4 regions of the Deinococcus roseus genome follow, and region 3 is predicted to be linked to each of the others. Evidence: riboswitches for the same ligand, from Rfam matches in the RefSeq annotation. Region 3 holds a riboswitch; each other region holds the start of a gene.
What was found. Region 3 has a riboswitch for cyclic di-GMP ahead of IEY52_RS06555 (hypothetical protein). Riboswitches for the same ligand answer to the same signal wherever they lie in the genome.
Positions count from the first base shown of each region.

Region 1 (2,198 bases), on a different contig from region 3:
TCGGAGACACCAACTGCGACGGCACCTTCAGCGACACCGAAAAAGCCAGCAACCTGCTGGTCAGCCCCATCCATGTGGGCTACAGCTGGCCCAGACTGAGTGACGGCAGCTTCAAACCCTGCGAATTCCACGTGCAGGTCAATGTGCCCTCCAACCTGGCCGCCAACTCTGTGGACCGCGTGAAAGTCAAAGCCGAACTGACCTGGCAGAACAACAGCAGCGTCAAAGACCCCCTCTACCTGCTGGACACCACCACCACCCGAACGCTTGCCAACGGCGGCAAACTCAGCCTCACCAAGGGCCTGCGCAACGTCACGCAAGGGGAGACCTCCTACACCGTCAGCAACGGCGGCAAGGTCGGAGAAGTCATCGAATACAAGATCACCTTCACCAACTCTGGCGACACCGTGATCACCGACATCGTGCTGGGAGACAATGTTCCGTACTTCACCGACATGGTGCAGAACGTCTACGGAGCCACCGGAGAGATGGAACTGCACTGCCCCAGTGGCTCGGTGGTCAACGTCAACCTCGGGCAGACCAGCGTGATTGATCTGCCCCTGAACCTGCCCACCAGTTGCAACATCACCCAGATGGCCCCCGGAGACTTCGGGTACTTCCTGTACCGCGTGCAGATCCGCTGAGTTTCAAATAATTTCAGATCCCTTCTCAGGAGAGGAGGGATTTTTGGTTTCTGGGAGAGGGCTTGAGGCTGCTTGCACTGGGCGAGGCACGCCTCGCCCCTACAGGTGTCATTTGAGGTTTCTGCCATTGGGCGCAGCACGCTGCGCCCCTACAGGTCTGGTTTGAGATTTCTGCCCTGAGCCCTCGGCATCTTTCCCCCAGCCATCATTTGTGTTCAGCTTCTGTAACCAAAAAATAAAACAAAAACCAGCTCTGGACGCATAAAAACCCCTTCCCAAACGCCAGCAAGAGTGCCATAATGTGTATCAGAGATTTGGCTCATGAAGCGATGAAGCGTTCTCCCGTACACGGGCACCTGGGAAACGCAGAGCTAGTGGTGCGACCGGCATGAGGCAATTGGTCCAGGGTCTGGCCAGCATTGCTGGTTGGACCGAAACAACCCATTGTCTACGTTGTCGGTCACTCTTCCCCACTCGGAAGGAGTGACTTTCAGCATGTTACACAGCAAAGAAAACACCAGGAACCGCGGTCCCAATCCACCTCCGGCTGAGTTGCTCGCCCTGTAAGCTGCAGCTCAAGACCTGACCCCTTCCGCACCACAGACCCACAGAGGAACACATCCTCCGTGAGGGCCGTGCTGTGCCGGAACTTCAGGAAGCCAGCGTGGGAAAGGAAGGCAGTGCAAAAGCACTGGTGAGGACTTCCCACCAACGGCATCAAACCCGTTCAACATCCCTCACACCGCGAAAACATGAAAAACATCCTGATCCTGACCGGGCTCACCTTCCTGATGGTGGCCTGTGGCACCCAGACTGTCCCCTCCCAGAATGCTCCCCTCGCTCCCGACGCTGAAACCATCCCTGTGGAAACCCCCGAAGTGGATGCACAGGCCCTCAGCAAAGTGGCCCCCCGTTTGCTCGCCAGTGGCAACCAGCACAACCTGGGTCTGGTGGGCGGCACCCTCAAAGTGTGGGGCTGGAACGGCTACGGCCAGATCAGCAACGCCAGCACCCTCAGTGGGATCATCGAAGTGGCTGCTGGCTGGAACAACTCCCTGGCCCTGAAGAGTGATGGCACCGTGTGGGCCTGGGGTCGCAACGACTACGGTCAGCTGGGTCTGGGCAACCTCACCGACCAGAGCGCTCCTCAAAAAATCAGCAAGATCAGCAACGTGGTGGCCATCAGCGCAGGCGTCGAGCACTCCCTGGCCCTGAAGAGTGATGGCACCGTGTGGGCCTGGGGCCACAACAATGTGGGCCAGCTGGGTCAGGGCAACACCACCGACCAGACCAACCCCGTGCAGGTTGCAGGCCTCAGCAACATCGTGCAGATCTCCGCAGGTCTGGGGCACTCCCTGGCCCTCAAGAGTGATGGCACCGTGTGGGTGTGGGGCTGGAACATGGACGGACAGCTGGGCAACGGCACCACCACCACGGCCCTGACCGCCGTGAAACTTGCTGACCTGAGCGGCATCACCCGCGTTTCTGCAGGCCACTACCACTCCCTGGCGCTCAAATCAGACGGCACCGTGTGGGCCTGGGGCGACAACCACA
Region 1 is NZ_BMOD01000006.1:201,376-203,573, forward strand. Features, by position in the region: gene IEY52_RS10810 (GEVED domain-containing protein) at 1-644, shown strand, start outside; cyclic di-GMP riboswitch class II at 958-1,042, shown strand; gene IEY52_RS10815 (RCC1 domain-containing protein) at 1,397-2,198, shown strand, end outside.
Region 1: linked by a shared signal. The riboswitch ahead of IEY52_RS10815 (RCC1 domain-containing protein) and the one ahead of IEY52_RS06555 (hypothetical protein) in region 3 are both predicted to bind cyclic di-GMP.

Region 2 (2,198 bases), on a different contig from region 3:
GGAGGAGATGAACCCCTGAAAGCTGTCCCCTTCCCAGATCAGCCGGAAAGCGGTTTCGCACCACAGATGGTGGCCTTCTTTGTGCTGAATGCGGTATTCCAGAATGTGCTGGTCTAAGTGACCCTCCACCGCTTCATGGACCGACTGCTTGACCCTTTCCAGATCCTCCGGGTGGATGTACCCATAATCTGGAATGCTGAGAAACGCCTCGGTGCTGTACCCCAGAATGGCCGTGATGGACGGTGAAACGTAGGTGGCATGAAAGTTCTGGTCAAACCGCAAAATCAGGTTGACGGTGTTCTCTGCAATCAGCTGGAACTGGGCCTGGTTTTCCTGCAGGGCCTGCCGCATGCGGTTTTTCTCGGTGACATCCGAGACCACCACCAGTCTGGCCTGCTTGCCCTGAAAGTGCAGGTCCTGTCCCTGCACCTGCACCTCCATGCACTGGCCGTTCTTTTTCTGGTGCAGCCAGACCTGATCTTCCTCCGTCTCTGCTGCCTGCAGGGTCCTGAAATACTGGACCAGCACAGGTTTTTCTGTTGCAGGGCGGATGTCCAGCAGGGTCAGGCGCAGGAATTCTTCACGGGTGTAACCGTATTGGTTCAGGGCTGCCTGGTTGACCTCCAGAAACCGCAGGGTGTGCTGTTCGTACACCCACATGGGGAGGGGATTCAACCAGAAAGCCGCCTCCAACAATTCTGAAGCCCCAGAAGACAGGGTTGGCTCCTGGATGTTCTGGCTGGGTTCAGACCTCTGGATGAAATGCACGCCTGAACAGCTGATCTCCAGACCTGAATCTTCTGTTGCAGAAAAAGCCACCTGCTGTTGTGTGGGATAAGAAACGGTCATGGCAGCGTCCTTCCTGCAGGGGCATGCCAGCATGTTGTCCGAGGGGATCACAGAATTTCTCCTCATGCCGGTCGCACCATTGACTCCACACATTCCAGGTGCCCGCATACGGAATGTGCTTCCAGGTCTCATGAGTGGGCTTGATGCCACTTCTCTTTCGAGCTTAGCTGAGTTTCAGAAAAAGTGTCAACTGTTGTTTTTTGCAAAGCGTCTGTGACGGCCTTGCTGAGCAGTTGCTGAATTTTTTACACTCTGCTTACGTACCTTTCAGAGCTGTTTCAGGGGTCAGCTATTGTTGCTTCTTGCAACAGAAAAGCTGTTTGATGGCAAAACCCTCAACAACCCTCCCATCAAAATTCCATCGTCTGCCGCCCACACCTGATATGCTGAAGGCATGATTGCCGAGGTCGTCGTTGAAAATGCCATGGAGGTGAGGGAGACCCAGCATGCCGGCATCACCTCACTGTTGCTGGTGCGCAACCTCAAAGAGGGGGGCATCAGCCCGGACCTGAAAACCATTGGCCTGTGCACAGACGCTGCCCGGATTCCCATGTCCATTCTGGTTCGCCCGGACATCGACAATTACTTTTATGAAGAAGGGCGCAGGCGCAGGACCCTGAAAATTCTGGAGCTGTACTGGAACCACGGCATCCGCAACATCACCTTTGGGGCCCTGCACAACACCGTAATGGACTGGGATTTGCTGGAAGATGCCATCACCCATGGGTTCAGCGTCAACATCAACCAGGCCTTTGACCAGACCCAGGATCTGGTCAAAAATTACCTGCAACTGGCCCTGTACCCCATGGTGCGGCAGGTGGTCACCCGGGGCCAGGCCGAAACTGCAGTGGCCGGAGAAAGTCAGATTCAACAGCTGGTGCAGCTGGACAAACCCAGCCTTCCTGTGGTGGCAGACAGCACAGGCCTGACTTCAGACAACCTGAAACCCTTTCTGGAACGCAGTGGAGTGCAGGGCATCCAGTTTGGAGCCGGGTCCAGAGACCGCAATGGCAAAATCAATTTCTCGCAGCTGGAAGGTGCAGTGAATGTCCTGCGCAGGCATGCCAAAAGCAAGCAGGCTGGAGAGAATTCACCGTCCCGCTTTCGTTTCTGATCCCAGCACCCCCCAGAAATCAAGCAGTGCAGCCAGAACCTGTTGAATGAAACAGGGTACAATTGTACGCGTGAGCACCATCTACCAACTCCGGTTGCTGGGTCACACCCTGCTGGAACAGCAAGGGCAACCCGTGCGTCTGGGCACCCGCAAAGCCCTGGCCATTCTGGTCATTCTGGCCCTCAGCCCAGAGCGGGTGGGCCGTCTGGAATTGGCCGAATTGCTGTGGCCCGAA
Region 2 is NZ_BMOD01000026.1:3,020-5,217, reverse strand. Features, by position in the region: gene IEY52_RS21835 (HD domain-containing phosphohydrolase) at 1-849, opposite strand, end outside; cyclic di-GMP riboswitch class II at 906-989, opposite strand; gene IEY52_RS21830 (copper homeostasis protein CutC) at 1,244-1,963, shown strand; gene IEY52_RS21825 (ATP-binding protein) at 2,034-2,198, shown strand, end outside.
Region 2: linked by a shared signal. The riboswitch ahead of IEY52_RS21835 (HD domain-containing phosphohydrolase) and the one ahead of IEY52_RS06555 (hypothetical protein) in region 3 are both predicted to bind cyclic di-GMP.

Region 3 (2,198 bases):
GTTTTGTGTGTTGGGGTTCCTTCAGTTGAGGGTGACCGTGAGCACCACATCGGTTTCCAGGTCCACCGACGCGTTTCTGGTGGCCCGCACCCCAATCTGGTAACGGGTGGCCTGCCCCGAGAAAGCCTGCAGGGTGCCATCGTTGCGGTAGTACAGATCGCTGGCAGTCCCGGAGAGGCCTGTGGCACTGGGGCCCAGTTGCACATCAAAGGTTCTGGGAGCCCCATCTCCATCTGCCTGCCAGACCAGGTCATAATCCGGCTGACCTCCAGAGACAACCAGGGACAGGCTGAGGTTGTCTGCCCCACCATAAGACACTTTCACCAGAAAACGCGGACCGTACACAAAGGTGTAAATGTTGGTCTGTCCCATCTGATAATCGGCGTTCAGGACATGGGGCGTGGGTTCATCGGTCATGAGTTGAACCGTAATGGCCTGGGCCTGGGCCACAGACCACCCGCAGAGGTGAAACAGCAGGAGTCGCAATGCTGTTTTCATGGTACCTTTCACAACAGGTTTCAGGGGAAAAGAAAACACAGACAGAAGCATGATACCCCTGTCTGTGTGGACCTTTCTGAGAAGATCAGTTGGCTCAGTTGGCGGTGATGGTGACGGTGATGTTGCCCGACAAATCGGTGCTGGCGGTTCCATCTGCCGTCACGGTGAACAGCACACTGGTGGCGCTGGCATTGTCAGCAGCGGCAGCACCACTGCCCACGTACACTGCACTGCTGCTGCTTCCTGCAGCCAGGGTGCCAGTCAGGTTGGCCACGGAAGAAGAGGTGCCCGCACCGTCCAGTTTGTATTTGAAAGTGTAGCCGGTCACGGAAGGCAGACCGAAGGAAAGGGTGAAGCTCTGACCGGAGACGGCATTGTCATAGCTGGCCAGTTTGAATTTCAGCAGGCTGCTGGCATCGGTTTCCTGGTTTTTGGTCAATGCTCCACTGCCGAAGGAGATGCTGGCGACGGCTCCATCGCTGCCGTTCACAGCGCTCAGGGCACCCAGGGCAACAGCAGGTTTGGTGGCAGAGGTGGACACGGAGGTGTTGGAGCTGGCAGCGAAAGCGGCGGAGGACAGCAGGGCAGCAGCGGTGAGGATGTGGGTCAGTTGACGCATGTTGGGCTCCTTGTGGCAAAAGAGAAGGACGAAGAATCCAGCAACGGCTGGCATTCAAGACGGAGGCGCAAACCAGCGATCTGGTGTGCTGTTGGCGTTTTGCTGTGGTCTTGAAACTCCTTGTCAAAAAAAGACCGTGCACTTGACAGTGACACGGCCACGGGGAACCCCTCTCGCAATGGAGGATGGTTGTGCTGAAGGCCGGTCGCACCACTGGCTCGTCCTGTACCAAGGTGCCCGGATAAGGCCACAGGAGTCATCGCTTCCTTGAGTTGTGATTTCAGTATAAGGGTGATCTCTGACACAGTTCTTACAGCACCCATGCTTTGATCACCTTGCTGTCACTTCTGATTGGTCTGGGTTCAAAACCCCCTGTTGCGTGTGTCAGTTGCTGGTGATGGTGGCAACAATCTGACCTGAAAGGGGTGCCCTGACCCCTTCCTGCACCTGAACAATGAATTCCAGTTTGACGGACCCTCCCAGGGCCGCAGAAGTCACCAGCTGACCATTGATCTTGCAGGCAAAATGGTAACCCGAAACCTGAGGTGTGGCCAGGGACAGCGTGCTGCTCTGGGTGGATGGTGCATTTTCTGGAGGCTGCATCTGCAGGGTGACGCTCTGGGTGTAGGTTTCACCAGGGGTCAGGGCCTGCTGTCCAGCCACAGGCTGAAAGAAGATGCTGTCTCCAGAAGGGGTGCTGAGGATAACTTCTGGCATGTCTGCATCCAGGGAGAGGGGCCTCAGGGCACCCACCCCAATGCTGGTGCTGGAAGAACTTGCACTCGCCAGAGGTGCCCAGCACAGCAGCAGAACCGTCCATTTTTTCAGCATCTCTCTTCCTTTCAGAAACCCAGATTTTCTGCTGGTGCACCAGGCTCAGGGCACCTCGAGGCTCCCAGCCATCTCCACCTGTTCATCTTTGCCATAGGTCAGGGTGGCAAAGACCCCGTAAGTTCCTGCAGCCAGCTTGTCTTTGATGGGAAGGCTGAGATCCACGGTCAAACCGGGCAGCAACACCGAAGCCATCTGGCTTTCCACCGTTTTGCCCTGCAAATCCACAATCCGCACTTTCAAGGAATAG
Region 3 is NZ_BMOD01000003.1:238,424-240,621, reverse strand. Features, by position in the region: gene IEY52_RS06560 (hypothetical protein) at 22-498, opposite strand; gene IEY52_RS06555 (hypothetical protein) at 593-1,117, opposite strand; cyclic di-GMP riboswitch class II at 1,308-1,393, opposite strand; gene IEY52_RS06550 (hypothetical protein) at 1,502-1,948, opposite strand; gene IEY52_RS06545 (hypothetical protein) at 1,994-2,198, opposite strand, start outside.

Region 4 (2,198 bases), on a different contig from region 3:
TGCTTTTCAGGACGATGTGGCGCTGGTGCTGCTCCCCACGGTGCTGTACGCCAGTGGTCAGTTGCTGGACATCGGGCAGTACGCCAGCCTTGCCCGGGAGAAAGGCATTGTGCTGGGGGTGGATGCTGCGCACTCTGCAGGATCTGTGCCCCACCAGTTGCACGACTGGGGTGTGGATTTTGCGGTGTGGTGCAGCTACAAGTACCTGAATGCAGGTCCGGGGGCTCCTGGCGGTCTTTTTGTGCACCAGAAGCACTTTGCAAAGCTGCCCGGACTGCGGGGGTGGTGGGGACACCAGAAATCCAGCACCTTCGAGATGCACCAGCATTTTACCCCGGAGCATGGAGCAGGGGCGTACCAGATCAGCACCCCCAGCATTCTGGCGCTGGCTGGCCTGGAAGGGGCACTTGAGGCGTTCCAGAAAGTGGGCATGCAGGACATCCGGGCACGTTCGCTGGAGCTCACCGAACATTTCATGGCCCTGCTGGACCAGCACACCCCCGAATTGAAAGTGGTGACCCCCAGAAAAGCAGAGCACCGGGGGGGGCATGTCAGCGTGCAGCACCCTGATGCCAGGCTGCTCAGTCTGGCGCTCAGAAGCAGGGGAATTGTGCCGGATTTCAGGACCCCGGATTTGTTGCGCATGGCTCCGGTGGCTTTTTACAACACCGAGGAGGAGCTGGAAAAGACCGTACTGGTGCTGAGGGAACTGCTGGACAGTGGCTCTTACCAGCAGTTCAGGCAGCAGGAAACCCGGGTGGTGTGAGCGATTTTCTGAAGCCAAACTGAGCATGTTTGAGCAAGCTGTACAGAAAATCTAAAGGGTCAGGAATTTCCCGTATTGGAGGGCATTTTTGGTATTCGGGAAAAAGCGTTTTTGACGTGTGGATTGACGTTAAAGGGCTTTTTTTGTCATACTTAGGGCAGATCAGCACAGAGCCAAACCCTCTGCCTGATAGAGACGTTGAAACCTTTCCTGTATGCGGGCACCTGGGAAGGGTGGAGTCAGTGGTGCGACCGGCTATTGGCCGCCGCAGTGATGTTTGAAAACATCACCGTGGCTTGCATGCATCTGCTTTGCGGATGCCCTCTCTCGAATCTCGGGAGCCTAGGAGGGACGTGACCATGTCACACACTTCTGTTCTGAAACGCCTGACCCTTTTCACCACCTTGCTGCTGACCCTGGCCTCTTGCAGTCAGACCCCTGCTCCTGTGGCTGCCCCTGAAACCCACACTGAAATTCAGAGCCCTGACATCAGCAAACTCGGGGCTGCCGACGTGTTTGATGTCACCCTGGCCGACAAAAGCACCTATCAAACCAATGGAGTGACCTGGTGGAACCAGGGCGTGGTCTGGTGGAACCAGGGTCTGGGCTGGTGGATCAGTGCCGTCAAATGGTGGATTGGAGGCATCGGCTGGTGGATCGAAGGGGTTTTCCAGCCTGCTCCTGAGAATTCCAATGCTTTCAAAATGATCAAACTGGACAAAGCCCAGGCGCTGGCCCCCAATCTGGGTCTGAATGTGAATGTGGCCCTGATTGACACAGGTGTGGACTTCAACCACCCCATGCTGCAAGGTGGAGTGAAATCTGCCTGGGATTACCTGGACTGGGACAACAACGCCAGTGAAGAAGGCTCTGACAGTGATGTTGCCTACGGCCACGGCACTGCAGTGGCAGGTCTGATCCGGCAAATTGCCCCCAGAGCCAACATCCAGGTGTACCGCGTGATCAATGAAGACGGCTCGGGCCGCTCCAGAGATGTGGCCAAAGCCATCTATGATGCCACCAACAACGGGGCGCAGGTCATCAACCTGAGTGTTGGCACCGATCAGCTCACCTCCAGTGTGTACACCGCCATGCTCTACGCTGCCAGCAAGAAAGTACTGATGGTGGCCTCTGGAGGCAACGATGGCGCCAGCAAACCCCTGGCTCCAGCCCTGCAATTTGGCAGCGATCCGCTGCTGGACCTCTCCGGCCTCAGCGTGGGCAGTGTGAACCAGGATGGCAGCAGTGTCAGCTGGAACAACCAGGGCAATGAAATCCTGGCCCCCGGTGTCAACATGTTCAGCGCCTATCCTGGAGGGCGTGTGGTGCTTGCCACGGGCAGCAGCTTCAGTGCTCCGGTGGTCACAGGTGCCCTGGCCCTGGCCCTCGGCGAAAAAGCCAACAGCTGGAAACTCACCACCCTGATGGAATC
Region 4 is NZ_BMOD01000026.1:16,313-18,510, forward strand. Features, by position in the region: gene kynU (kynureninase) at 1-766, shown strand, start outside; cyclic di-GMP riboswitch class II at 949-1,032, shown strand; gene IEY52_RS21895 (S8 family peptidase) at 1,126-2,198, shown strand, end outside.
Region 4: linked by a shared signal. The riboswitch ahead of IEY52_RS21895 (S8 family peptidase) and the one ahead of IEY52_RS06555 (hypothetical protein) in region 3 are both predicted to bind cyclic di-GMP.